3 regions of the Rhodoferax sp. SPJ21 genome follow, and region 2 is predicted to be linked to each of the others. Evidence: predicted binding sites of a transcription regulator. Region 2 holds the regulator's gene; each other region holds the start of a gene.
The links. Region 2 encodes FNR, which switches genes on or off when oxygen is low (the NO sensors DNR and NnrR bind a similar motif). Its sites were predicted from a motif close to TTGATNNNNATCAA; they were not measured.
Positions count from the first base shown of each region.

Region 1: a site for FNR is predicted at 2,619-2,632, ahead of AC4BBN_RS02555 (universal stress protein). Genes of this name have one in related genera too.
Region 3: a site for FNR is predicted at 2,760-2,773, ahead of AC4BBN_RS12310 (universal stress protein). Genes of this name have one in related genera too.

Region 1 covers NZ_JBYZMO010000001.1:579,012-583,582, forward strand. Annotated here, with positions in the region: gene AC4BBN_RS02540 (ABC transporter substrate-binding protein) at 1-714, opposite strand, end outside; gene AC4BBN_RS02545 (flavin reductase family protein) at 1,005-1,625, shown strand; gene AC4BBN_RS02550 (HDOD domain-containing protein) at 1,743-2,591, shown strand; gene AC4BBN_RS02555 (universal stress protein) at 2,725-3,153, shown strand; gene AC4BBN_RS02560 (cation-translocating P-type ATPase) at 3,176-4,571, shown strand, end outside.
Region 2 covers NZ_JBYZMO010000001.1:1,593,675-1,598,245, forward strand. Annotated here, with positions in the region: gene AC4BBN_RS07295 (creatininase family protein) at 1-4, opposite strand, end outside; gene AC4BBN_RS07300 (sulfite exporter TauE/SafE family protein) at 15-701, opposite strand; gene hemN (oxygen-independent coproporphyrinogen III oxidase) at 704-2,086, opposite strand; gene fnr (fumarate/nitrate reduction transcriptional regulator Fnr) at 2,232-2,951, shown strand; gene AC4BBN_RS07315 (hypothetical protein) at 2,929-3,177, opposite strand; gene AC4BBN_RS07320 (FixH family protein) at 3,190-3,462, opposite strand; gene ccoG (cytochrome c oxidase accessory protein CcoG) at 3,484-4,571, opposite strand, start outside.
Region 3 covers NZ_JBYZMO010000002.1:960,224-964,794, reverse strand. Annotated here, with positions in the region: gene AC4BBN_RS12325 (LytR/AlgR family response regulator transcription factor) at 1-108, opposite strand, end outside; gene AC4BBN_RS12320 (sensor histidine kinase) at 122-1,159, opposite strand; gene argH (argininosuccinate lyase) at 1,264-2,655, shown strand; gene AC4BBN_RS12310 (universal stress protein) at 2,842-3,279, shown strand; gene AC4BBN_RS12305 (response regulator) at 3,349-4,008, shown strand; gene AC4BBN_RS12300 (ATP-binding protein) at 4,005-4,571, shown strand, end outside.

The DNA.
Region 1 (4,571 bases), 1.0 Mb from region 2:
GCCGGCCTTGAACAGCTTACCCTGGGTTTCCAGCGCGGCCTTCAGTGCGGGGTTGTTCTTGATGTCCAGCTTGCCGTCTTTGTCGAAGTACCAGCGGCCGGCAGACTGCATCATCACGCGGATCAGGCCGTTGTCATTGGGGTCGATGCCCAGCATCTTCTTGCCGGTGGTGGCGACGACCTTCTTGCCGATTTCGATGTAGCGGTCCCAAGTGATGTTCTCCATATCCTTGTCAGAAAAGCCGGCCTTGGCCAGCAAGTCCTTGCGGTAGTACATGCCGGTCACACCCGAATCAAACGGCAGGCCATAGGTCTTGCCGTCGATGGTCATCAGGTCCACCTTGTACTTGGCAAAGCCCGCGTAATTGACCACGCCGGACATGGGTTCGAACGCACCGGGGAACGAGCGCAGGTATTTTTGGGCGTTGTAGTCTTCCACCAGCACCACATCGGGCAGCGACTTGCTCACGCCAGAGGCCAGCATGGTTTGCAGTTTTTGCTCCACGTCCGCCTTGGACATGTCCACGATCTTGAACGTTGCATCGGGGTGCTTGGCCGTGTAACGGGCAGCCGCGTCTTTCATGATGGCGATGTTGAAGTTCGGATCCCAGGCCCAGATGGTGACTTCCTTGGCCGAAACCGCTGCTGCGGTCATCAAACCCATAGACGCCAACGCCAGGCTGGCCACGGCGGTGGTTGGTTTCGCAAAATGCATGGTGCTCATCCTCTTTCGTCTCTTGTAATATGGTTTGCAGGCCTGCACTAGCCACCCGCGCGCCCGCGCATCGAACGCGGACCACCCCGATGGTTAGGCAGTCAAGGTCTGCGGGCCAAGGCCGTCGACCAGCATTCATATTACAAATAAGCTCCGCCAAATTCACCGGGGATTACCCTTGTTTACAGGTGAACTTTCGAGTAACCCCATACTCAACTTGAATGATGGCAGCTAAGAATCCGTTCACCCGGCGGTAAATTCGCCTCAATCATCATATTTTTAAACCCACTATGTCCGACAGCATCCACTTCTACGAACCCCGCCTGGGCCACGGCCTGCCGCACGATCCGTTCAATGCCATCGTCGGGCCGCGCCCCATCGGCTGGATCGCCTCGCACAGCGCCACGGGTGCGCTGAACCTGGCGCCTTACAGCTTCTTCAACGGCTTCAACTACACCCCGCCCATCATTGGCTTTGCCAGCGTGGGCTACAAGGACACGCTGCGCAACATCGAGCAGACCCGCGAATTCGTCTGGAACCTGGCCACCCGCGACCTGGCCGAGGCCATGAACCAAACCTGCCAGGCCGTGCCACCCGAGGTGAGCGAGTTCGCGCTGGCCGGCCTGACGCCCGCACCCAGCCGCGTAGTGGCCGTGCCCCGGGTGCAAGAGAGCCCGGTCTCCTTCGAATGCCGCTGTACCCAGATCGTGCAGCTGCAGGCCGCCAGCGGCGAGCAGATCAGCACCTGGCTGGTGTTGGGCGAGGTGGTGGCTGTACATATCGCCAAAAGCCTGCTCAAAGACGGCGTGTACGACACCGCCGCAGCCGGCCACATCTTGCGTGGCGGCGGCCCGGCCGATTACTTCAGCGTGGGGCCGGAGCAGCTGTTTCGCATGCACCGCCCGCGCTGACAGCGCCAAAGCTACTTTCCTATTTTGATAGCGGCTTACGCAGGTTTTACCTGCGCTAGCGGCTAATTTGAGCGCAAACTTCGGCAGACTTTGCGTGGCTGCAGTACATTGGCGTCTATGCCTGATTCCACCCCGTACCTGACCGAGCCACTGGCCGACCTGGCCGCCTGGACGCGCTATTTCTGCGACGCCGAAATCCCGGTGCTGGCCACCACCTCGCAGGCCCTGGAGGTGCTGCGCGCCATCGAAGACGATGTGGACGCCGCCATGCTGACCGAGGCCATCCAGCCCGACCCGCTGATGACCATCAAGCTCATGGCCTACGCCGCCAAGCAGCGCCGGCCCGGCGACTTCACCGAGACCGAGAGCATCACCAGCGCCCTGGTGATGACGGGCATCGCCCCCTTTTTCCGGCACTTTGGCCTGCAGCCCACCATTGAAGACCGGCTGCACGACCAGCCCGAGGCGCTGGCCGGCCTGCGCGAACTGCTGCAGCGGGCCGAGCGGGCCCGCCTGTTCGCCTTGGGCTTTGCCGTGCACCGCAACGACCTGGACGTGGACGTGATCCAGCGCGCCGCCTTTCTGCACGACTTTGCCGAGATGCTGATGTGGTGCCACGCCCCCACGCTGGAGCTGCAAATCCGCAATGCCCAGAAGGCCGACCCCAGCCTGCGCAGCGCCAGCATCCAGCAAAGCCTGCTCCATATTGAACTGGACGACCTGGCCCTGGCGCTGATGAAGCTGTGGCACCTGCCCTCGCTGCTGGTGCGCATCAGCGATACCAAGCACGCGGACCAGGCCAATGTACGCAACGTGGTGTTGGCCGTGCGGGTCGCCCGCCACACCATGCACGGCTGGGACAACCCGGCACTGCCCGACGATGTGAACGATATCGCCGAGCTGCTCAACGCCGCACCGCGCATCGCCCTGGCCTATTTGCACAAGATAGACACCTCGGTCGCCTAGGAGTCTGGGCAGCGCGACATCGCAAGCTTGACCTGGATCAAGGTCGCATCGGTCTGCATGCCCCAGGCTGCGGGTACAGGGTGGCCTGTGCTTGGCGTGCTGCCCGGCCGCCGCCCCGCCCAAGGAGACCGTGATGAAAATTCTGCTTGCCGTTGATGGGTCCAGGTCGGCGCTGAACGCGGCCAAATATGCGGTCAAACTGCTCAAGCGCATGACCGGCGAAGCCCACCACATCACCCTGGTTAGCGTGCACGACGACACCGCCCTGCGCCACGCCACGGTCTTCGTCGGCAAAGCCGCAGTGGACGACTACCTGCGCGAGCTCAGCGAGAAGGATGTCAAGCCCGCCCGCAAACTGTTGGACGCCGCCGCCATCCCGCACGATATGGTGCTGCGCACCGGCCACGTGGCCCAGGAAATCCTGGCCTGCGCCCATACCGGCAAGTTCGACCTGCTGGTGCTCGGCACCAAGGGCCGGGGTGCGGTAGCCGACCTGCTGATGGGCTCGGTTGCCCAGCGCGTACTGGCCACCGCCAAGCAGCCCGTGCTGCTGGTGAAGTAGCCCCCAAGCCAGCCCCCGCAGCATGGACAGCAGCGGCCTGACACAGGCCGAAGCCCAACAGCGGCTGGCGCAAGACGGCCCTAACGCCCTGCCCACTTCCAAGCCACGCAGCCTGCTGCGCCTCGTAGGCGATGTGGTGCTGGAACCTATGTTCATGCTCCTGGTGGCCTGCGGCGCGCTGTACATGCTGCTGGGTGACAGCCAGGAAGCACTGATGCTGCTGGGCTTTGTGTTCGTGGTCATGGGCATCAGCTTTGTGCAGCAGCGGCGCACCGAACGCTCGCTGGATGCCCTGCGCGACCTGTCCAGCCCGCTGGCGCTGGTGCTGCGCGGCGGCCGGTCTCTCAAGATCGCCGCCCGCGATCTGGTCTGCGGCGACACGGTGCTGCTGGCCGAGGGCGACCGCGTGCCCGCGGACCTGGAACTGACCCAAGCGTCCAACCTCGCACTGGACGAATCCCTGCTCACCGGCGAGTCCGTGCCGGTGCAAAAGCAAACCGGCGGCGCCGCTCCAGCCCAAGCCTTCTCTGGCACTTTGGTCACGCAAGGCAGCGGGCAAGGCCTGGTGGTAGCCACGGGCGAGCGCAGCACGCTGGGCCGCATAGGCAAGTCGCTGGAAGGCATCGCCAGTGAAACCACCCCCATCCAGGGTGAAACCAAGCACGTCGTCAAAACCGTAGCCATCGTAGGCATTGCCCTAGCGGCGGCGCTGGCTGTGGCCTACGGCCTGCTGCGCGGCGACTGGCTGGGCGGGCTGCTGGCCGGTCTGACGCTGGCCATGGCGGTGCTGCCCGAAGAACTACCGGTGATCCTGACGCTGTTCCTCGGCCTGGGCGCGTGGCGCCTATCGCGCCAAAAAGTGCTGACCCGCAACATCCCCGCTGTGGAGCTGCTGGGTGCCACTACCGTGCTGTGTGTGGACAAGACCGGTACGCTCACGGCCAACCGCATGGCAGTGCGGCGGCTCTGCGCTGGCGCCGAGACCTATGACAGCCTGCAGGCCGGCACCGCCCCGCTGGCCGAAGGCCTGCACGGCGTGCTGGAATACGCGGTGCTGGCCAGCCACCGCCGCGCCTTCGACCCCATGGAAACCGCCATCGTCGATGCAGGCACGCGCCTGCTGGCACATACCGAACACCTGCACGCCAACTGGACATTGGTAGACGACTACCCGCTGTCGCCCGAGATGCTGGCCATGTCGCGCGTATGGCAGTCCCCCGACCTGCGCGAACGCATGATTGCCGCCAAGGGCGCGCCCGAGGCCATCGTCGACCTGTGCCACCTGCCCGAGGCGCAACGCCAACACATTGCCGCACAGGTGGCCGCCATGGCGGGCGACGGCCTGCGCGTGCTGGGGGTGGCCAGCGCCGTGTTTCCCGCCAAGCCCCTGCCAGACAACCAGCATGACTTCGACTTCA
Region 2 (4,571 bases):
GCATGCGGTGAATTTCACCACAGGCTGCGGCAAAACTCCGCCACCCGTGGGTCCAAGTCGTGCACCACGGCCCATAAAGCCACGGCCACCAGGGCGCCGCCTGCCGCGCGCATACCCCATTCCTTGCGCGTAGGGCTGCGCCAGGCCTGCAGCCGCAGCCACAGCCAGGGGCCGGCCATGAGGGTGATGGCGCTGCCTGCGGCAAACAAGGCCATACATACGGCCCCCATCAGCGGCCCGCCGCTCAAGGCCGCCACCAACAGGGCCGAATACAGCAGGCCACAGGGCATGAAGGCCCAGGCTGCGCCCACGCCAAAGGCCCAGCCATACCCGCCGGAGCTGGCCCGCAGGCGCGCCCACAGCTTGCGGCCCATGCCGTCCACCCACACCGGCTGGCGCGCCAACACCAGCAAGGTCCCGCCCCAGACCAACACCGCCACATGGAACAGGGTCCACACCGGCTGCAACGCAGCCGATTGGCGCGTCAACCAGGCCAGGTTGTCCACCGCCCAGGCGGCCAACGCACCCGCCAGGCTGTACCCCCCCAGACGCCCGGCCTGCAGCTGCAGCATGCCCAGCCAGGGTCTGCGCGCGCTCGCCAATCGACCTAGCCCCCCGCACGCCGCGCCGCACATGGCGGCACAGTGCGGGCCACCGGCCAGGCCCATGAGCAGCGCGGTCCAGGCCAGGCCGGTTTGCATGGTCAAATAATTCTGGAGAAGCGGGCGCGGTTGCGGTCGGCTTGCAGGTAGCGGTCAAACACCATGGCCACCGCGCGCACCAGGAACCAACCGGTGGCGGTGACGCGGATGCCACTGGCATCCAGCTGCACCAGGCCGGCCTCGACCAAGGGCTGCAGAGCCTCCAGCTCGGCGGCGAAAGTCTGCTTGAAGTCCACCAGGAAAGCCAACTCTATGGATTCGAACTGCACTTCGCCCTGGCACATCAGGCCCATGATGATGGCGCGGCGCACCAGGTCGTCGCGGTTCAACGCCAGGCCACGCACCACCGGCAGCTGGCCCTGGTCGATACGGTCACAGTATTCCTCCAGGGTCTTGGCGTTCTGGCTGTAGGTGGCGCCTATGCGGCCTATGGCGGACACGCCCAGGCCCACTAGATCGCAATCAGGCTGGGTGCTGTAGCCCTGGAAGTTACGGTGCAGCCGGCCCTGCCGCTGGGCAATGGCCAGCGCGTCGTTGGGCAGGGCGAAGTGGTCCATGCCGATGTAGACATAGCCGGCCTCCAGAAAGGCGTCAAAAGCCTGTGACAGCATGGACAGCTTGTCCGCCGCGGCCGGCAGCTCCGCGCCCAGGATGCGGCGCTGGGGCTTGAAGCGCTCGGGCAGGTGGGCATAGGCGTACAGGGCAATGCGGTCAGGCCGCAGCTCTACCACCTGCTCCAGCGTGCGCGCAAACGAGGCAGGCGTCTGCCGGGGCAGACCGTAAATCAGGTCCACATTGATGGACTCAAAGCCCAGCGTGCGGGCCACCTCCACCAACTCGAACACCTGCTGCGCGGGCTGGACGCGGTGCACCGCTTTTTGCACATCGGCATCGAAGTCCTGCACTCCGAAACTGAGCCGGTTGAAGCCCAGGGTGGCCAAAGCTTGCAGGCGTTTGGCATCCACCGTGCGGGGGTCTACCTCGATGGAGTATTCACCGCCAGGTGTCAGCACAAAGTGGCGGCGCAACATGGCCATCAGCTGGGCCAGCTCGTCGTCACTCAAAAATGTGGGGCTGCCGCCGCCCAGGTGCAGCTGGCTGACGTTGCGCCGCTCGCCCAGCTGGGCAGTGTGCAGGGCGGTTTCGCGCTCCAGGTAGCGCAGATAGGAGGCGCCGCGCTCATGGCGCTTGGTGATGATCTTGTTGCAGGCGCAGTAGTAGCACAGCGACTCGCAAAACGGGATGTGCACGTACAGCGACAAGGGCAGGCTCAGCGCGGCTGCCCCCTGGTTGCGCTGCTGCAGGGCGCGGCCATAGTCCTCGCAGGTGAAGGCCTCGACGAACCGGTCAGCGGTGGGATAGGATGTGTAGCGCGGCCCAGGCACGTCAAAACGGCGTAACAATTCGGGCAAAACTCGGGTCATGGCAGGCAGTCAGGTTGCATGACTGGAATGTGCCGCGAAGCCTTGCCCGCTTCTTTGACCTACATCAATCTGGTTTCAGATACTTCTGCACACAATATAAGTTCTTAAAAGCCCCTTCCTTTTTGAATCAGCCCATACTCTGCGCATGAACCCTGTCGCCATCAAAGTTGCCTGCTCGAACTGCAATCTGCGTGAGCTGTGCATGCCCTTAGGCTTAAACAAAGAAGAGCTAGAGCGCATTGACGATCTGGTCGCGGTGCGCCGAAAGGTGCTGCGCGGCACGGCGCTGTTCCACAACGGCGAAACTTTCAAGGCGCTGTACGCCATCCGCACGGGCTTCTTCAAGACCACCGTCACCACCGAAGATGGCCGCGACCAGGTCACCGGCTTTCAAATGGCCGGCGAAATCATCGGCCTGGACGGCATCGTCAACGACCACCACACCTGCGACGCCGTGGCCCTGGAAGATGCCGAAGTGTGCGAGATGCCATTCCACCGCATTGAAGAGCTTTCGCGCGAGGTCAACTCGCTGCAGCGCCATGTGCACAAGATCATGAGCCGCGAGATCGTGCGCGAGCACGGTGTGATGCTGCTGCTGGGCAGCATGCGTGCCGAAGAGCGCCTGGCGGCCTTTTTGCTGAACCTGGTGCAGCGCCTGCATGCACGCGGGTTTTCGCAGTCCGAGCTCATCCTGCGCATGACCCGCGAAGAGATTGGCAGCTACCTGGGCCTGAAGCTGGAAACCGTGAGCCGCACTTTCTCCAAGTTTGTGGACGACCAGATCGTGGAAGTCAAGCAGCGCCACATCCGCATCCTGGACACCGAAGCGCTCAAGCGCATCGTCAATCTTCAGCCCTGTCTGTAGGCACCGTCACCGGCTGGCCCACCAGCAGCGTCAGACACCCCACCAGCACCGCCACCGCCCAAAACGCAAAGAACGCCAGGCTGTACACGCCTTGGCGTGACAAAGGCAGCGGCTGCCCCAGCCACTGCAGGCTGTAGGGATCGACCACCGCAAACACCAGCATCTCCAGCATGCACGCGCCCAAAAAAGCGGGCCACACAACGCTTACTACCCTAAAGATTTGCATGGTGCCCTCCGGCTACTTGGTACGCACCGAGCCGGGTGGCGACGCAGCATGGTTGCGCCCCTGCTCGGCCGGCGCCAGCGGGCCCTGGGCGGCCAGGGTTTTGTTGATCTCCAGCCCCTGACGGTAGTAGTCCTGGGCCAGCACCGGGTCCTGCTGGCGGACGGCGATCCAGCCCGAGACCAGCGCCGCCACCACCACGGCCAGCGGGCCGGAAATCACCAACCAGACATAGCCGTAGCGCCACCATGGCAGCGGCACCGGCGTGGTAGATGTGTGAGAGGGCATGGCAGTCTCCTGGAGTTATTTTCAGCGGGGAACAAAGAACGTGGACTTTTCCGACACCTTGGTGCTTCCATCCGCCGTCTGGATGTCGAAGAACACCGGGTAGGAGCCCGGTTCAACCGAACCGTAGGGGATGTGCAGGCGCACCGCCACCCAGCGCGAAGCCACCGGCTCCACGTCCACCCATTCGTCCGAGGCCAGCACCAGCCCATCCAGCCCATGGGCCGTGAGGCGGTAGCGCTGCGGCACTTCACTGGCGTTCATGACCTGCAGGCGGTACACGTTTTCCAGCTGGCCACCGGACACGATGCGCGACAGCGCCGCGCGGTCACGCACCACATCCACCTTCAGCGGGGTACGCGTCAACAGGCTGCCCAGCAGCGCCAGCGTCAATACCAGCAGCACCGTGCCGTAAACCAGCACCCGGGGCCGCAGCACGCGCCGCAGTATCTGCCGGCCCGACCAGCCCTGGGCCATGCCGTTCTGGGTGGCAAAGCGGATCAGGCCAGGGGCATAGCCCATCTTGTCCATCACGCCGTCGCACACATCCACGCAGGCGGCGCAGCCTATGCATTCGTACTGCAAGCCCTCGCGGATATCGATACCGGTGGGGCAGACCTGCACGCACAGCGTGCAGTCCACGCAAGAACCCAGGCCCAGGGCCGCGGGGTCGGCCTTGCGCGAACGGGAGCCGCGGGGCTCGCCACGGGTGGTGTCGTAGCTGACGATCAGCGTGTCCTTGTCGAACATGGCGCTCTGGAAGCGCGCATAGGGGCACATGTATTTGCAGACCTGCTCGCGCATGAAGCCGGCGTTGCCATACGTAGCAAAGCTGTAAAACAGGCCCCAGAACACCTCCCACGAACCGAAGCTACCGCTCATAGATTCCTGCAGCAGCGCATAAGTGGGTGTGAAATACGAGACAAAGGTAAAACCGGTCCACAGGGACAGCACCAACCAGGCGGCGTGCTTAGCCGATTTGCGGGCCAGCTTGTGGGCCGACATGGGTGCACCGTCCAGCCGCATGCGGGCGGCGCGGTCGCCTTCGATATGGCGCTCTATCCACATGAAGATTTCGCTGTACACCGTCTGCGGGCAGGCAAAGCCGCACC
Region 3 (4,571 bases), on a different contig from region 2:
CGCTTCGGCCACCACTTGGGCGGCCGGCGCCTTGCAGTCGCCCAGCAGGGTGCGAAGCCGGGCGCGGGCCAGCGCTTCGTCGTCCACGATCAATACCCTCAAGGTCATGGGCTGCGTCCTTTCATACCGGGATTTCGATGCGCACCAGGTAGATGCCATCCTTCAGCACCGCCTGGAACTGGCCCTGCACATCGTGCAGCAGCTTCAGGCGGTCGCGCACATTGTCCAGCGCCACGCCAAAGCCGGCCGCGCCCGGCCCGGCGGGCACAGTGTTGCTGATCTTGATGACCACGGTGTCGCCGCGCCGCTCGGTGCTAATGCGCAGGTCGGCCCCGCTGGCGCTGGGCTCCACACCGTGCTTCACCGCGTTTTCCACCAGCGGCTGCAGCAGCAGGGGCGGCAGCTGGGCCTGGGCGGCGCGGGGGTCCAACGCCCAGTGGATGCGCAGGCGCTCGCCAAAGCGCACCTGCTCGATGGACAGGTAGCGCTCGGCCAGCGTGGTCTCCTGCTCCAGCGTGACGGATTCGCCCTGGTCCACCAGCGCGTGGCGGAACAGGTCACTCAGGTCTTCCAGCAGGGCCTCGGCCCGGGCCGGCTCGGCGCGCACCAGGGCGATCGCACTATTGAGCGTGTTGAACAAAAAATGCGGCCGTATGCGTGCCTGCAGCTCGCCCAGCCGGGCCGTGGTGGCCGCCGGCGTGCGGGCGCGGGCGCGCAGCACCAGGCCAGCTACCACCAAGGCGGACAACCAGGCACCCGCAGCCGCGCAGGCCAGCCAAGGCACGGGGTCCATCAGGCCGATCAGGGCCAGCATGCCGCAGCCGTACAGGCCGGCCAGCGCGCCCAGCAGCACGCCGGCCACATACTGTGCCCAGGATGGCAGGCGCGCCAGCGTGCGCTTCACGCTGCAGGCGGCCAGCAGCCAGACCAGCACGGCGGGCAAGGCGCCGCCGGTCCACAGGGCCAGCCGGGTCAGCCAATCGGCAGCACCCTGTGCGCCAAACAGCGCCGCCACGGCCACCGCCAGCTCGACAAACAGCACGGCACGCAGGATCACGCCCACCTGGCAGGCATCAAATACCAAGGCCCTGGGCACGCGTGTGGGGGCGTCCGGGTCGGCTAGCGCGTCGAAGCTCGATAAAATTTGCGTCTCTTGCATACCAACTTCCATGACAAGGCCCGATTATTGGGTATGAACCGGCCGTTGGTAAGCCACTCCATCTCCCCCTCTGCCACATTGGTGCCTGCTGCATGTCCTCCTCCATCAACCAACTCGACAAAAAATCCGAAGCCTGGTCGGCCCTGTTCTCCGAGCCCATGAGCGACCTGGTCAAGCGCTACACCTCCAGCGTGTTTTTTGACAAGCGCCTGTGGCAGGCCGACATTGCCGGCAGCCTGGCCCACGCCGAGATGCTGGCCGCGCAAAACATCATCACGGCCCAAGACCACGCCGACATCCAGCGCGGCCTGGCGCAGATCAGCTCCGATATCGAGTCCGGCAACTTCGAGTGGAAGTTGGACCTGGAAGACGTGCACCTGAACATCGAAGCCCGCCTGACCCAGCTGGTTGGCGACGCCGGCAAACGCCTGCACACCGGCCGCAGCCGCAACGACCAGGTCGCTACCGACGTGCGCCTGTGGCTGCGCGGCGAGATGGACCTGATCAACGGCCTGCTGACCGACCTGCAGCTGGCCCTGGTCAGCATCGCCGAAAAGAATGTCGACGTGGTGATGCCCGGCTTCACCCACCTGCAGGTGGCCCAGCCGGTAAGCTTTGGCCACCATATGCTGGCCTATGTGGAAATGTTCGCCCGCGACGCCGAGCGCATGCTGGACGTGCGCAAACGCGTGAACCGCCTGCCGCTGGGCTCGGCCGCGCTGGCCGGCACCAGCTACCCGCTGGACCGCGAGCGCGTGGCCAAGACCCTGGGCATGGAAGGCGTGTGCCAGAACAGCCTGGACGCCGTGAGCGACCGCGACTTTGCGATCGAATTCACCGCCGCTGCCAGCATCGCCATGGTGCACATCAGCCGCTTGAGCGAAGAGCTGGTGCTGTGGATCAGCCAGAGCTTTGGCTTCATCGACATTGCCGACCGCTTCTGCACCGGCTCCAGCATCATGCCGCAGAAGAAGAACCCCGACGTGCCCGAGCTGGCGCGCGGCAAGACCGGCCGCGTGGTCGGCCACCTGATGGGCCTGATTACCCTGATGAAGGGCCAGCCCCTGGCCTACAACAAGGACAACCAGGAAGACAAGGAGCCGCTGTTCGACACCGTGGACACGCTCAAAGACACGCTGCGCATCTTTGCCGAAATGGTCGGCGGCATCACCGTCAAGCCCGAGGCGATGGAACGCGCTGCCCTGCGCGGCTACGCCACCGCCACCGATCTGGCCGACTACATGGTCAAAAAAGGCCTGCCCTTCCGCGACGCGCACGAGGCCGTGGCCCACGCGGTGAAGGCCGCCATCGCGCACAGCGTGGACCTGTCCGAGCTGCCGCTGAGCGTGCTGCAGCAGTTCAACCCGAAGATCGAAAAAGACGTGTACGACGTGCTGAGCCTGCGTGGCTCGATGAACGCCCGCAACACCCTGGGCGGCACCGCGCCCGCCCAGGTCAGCGCCCAGATTGCACGGCACCGCGCCCGCCTGGCCTGAACCGAATCGCTAGCAAATACATAGCTGCAAGCGCAGGATTTATCTGCGCTTGCAGCTATTTTTGCTTATGGTCAAACAAAGCCTTACAGCTGATACACGCAGGCTTGACCCAGATCAACAGCAGGGCCGGGGCACCGGTCGCACAATGCCATCACACACCACACACAGTGGATGGAAGGAGCGACTATGCTGAAACACATTTTGCTGGCCACCGACGGTTCTGCCGCCTCTGACCATGCGGCCGCACTGGCCGTGGACCTGGCGCGCAATATGGGCGCAAAACTGACCGCCCTGTACGCGGTGGACCCCTACCCCTACCTGGGCGTGGGTGAAGTCAGCGCCGAGGGTCTGCAGTACTACATGTCGGCCGCGCAAGAAGATGCCGCCACAGCCCACGCCAAAGTCGCCTCGCTGTGCAGCCAGGACACACCGGTGACGCTGATCCCGGTCACGGTAGAAGACCGCGCCGTGGCATCCGCCATCCTGGAATACGCCCATGGCCAGGGCGTGGACCTGATCGTCGTCGGCTCGCATGGGCGCTCGGGCATTGCCCGGCTGCTGCTGGGCAGCACCGCCACCAAGGTACTAGCCGAGTCCAAACTGCCGGTGCTGGTGGCCCGCTGAGGCTGGCTCTTTAAGCCCGGTCTAAGCCCGGGCGGGCATACTCGCCATCCAGAAGGAGCGAAGACCTGGATGCGACTGCTGCTGGTAGAAGACGACCCCATGATCGGCGAAACCGTGCTCGACGTACTGCGCGCCGAGCACTTTGCCGTGGACTGGGTCAAAGACGGCGCCATGGCCGATACAGCCTTGTGCACCCAGCAGTACGAGCTGGTGCTGCTGGACCTGGGCCTGCCCAAGAAAGACGGGCTGGACGTGCTCAAGGCCCTGCGCCAGCGCAAGGACTGCACGCCGGTGCTGATCGTCACCGCGCGCGACGCCGTGGCAGAGCGTATCAAGGGCCTGGACGCCGGGGCCGACGACTACGTGCTCAAACCCTATGACATCGACGAGCTGCTGGCCCGCATCCGCGCCCTGACGCGGCGCAGCGCCGGCCGTGCCGACCCGGTGCTAGAAATCCACGGCCTGCGCCTGAACCCTGTCACCCACGAAGCCACGCGCGAAGGCCAGACTATCGCCCTGTCGGCCCGTGAATGGGCTGTGCTGGAGGCGCTGATGGCACGCCCCGGCGTGGTGTTCTCACGCGCCCAACTGGAAGAAAAGCTTTACAGCTGGAAGGACGACGTCAGCAGCAACGCCGTCGAGGTCTACATCCACGGCCTGCGCAAGAAGCTGGGCAGCGAACTGATCCAAAACGTGCGTGGCCTTGGCTACGTGATACCGAAGCCATGACCAGCCCGTATTCCCTGCGCCGGCGCCTGCTGGGTTCGGTGATGACGGCCATCCTGGCCGCCGCACTGTTCCAGGCCGCGTCCGCCTACCACGGCGCGCTGCAGCAGGCCGACGAAATGTTCGACTACCACCTGCAGCAAATGGCCTACGCGCTGCGCAATGGCACCCCCAGGCAGCTCGATCCATTGGAGGCAGACGACGACGCTGACTACGAAGTACAGATATGGAGCGCCAACGGCGTGCAGCTGTTCCAGTCGCACCACAACCGCCTGCCACCGCAGGCCGTGCTGGGCTTTTCTGACGTAGTGCAAAACGGCACACGCTACCGGGTGTATTCCATCCAGACGCCAGCACAGACCATACAGATCGCCCAGGACATGAGCGCCCGCCAGGCCCGCGCCCGTGCCCTGGCGGTACGCGCCATGCTGCCCATGGCCTGGATGGCGCCACTGCTGATGCTGGCCCTGTGGTGGGCCATACGCCACGCGCTCAAACCGCTGGAGCGCACGCGCCGCCAAATTGCCACCCGCGCCGCCGACGACCTGTCGCCCCTGCCTGACAGC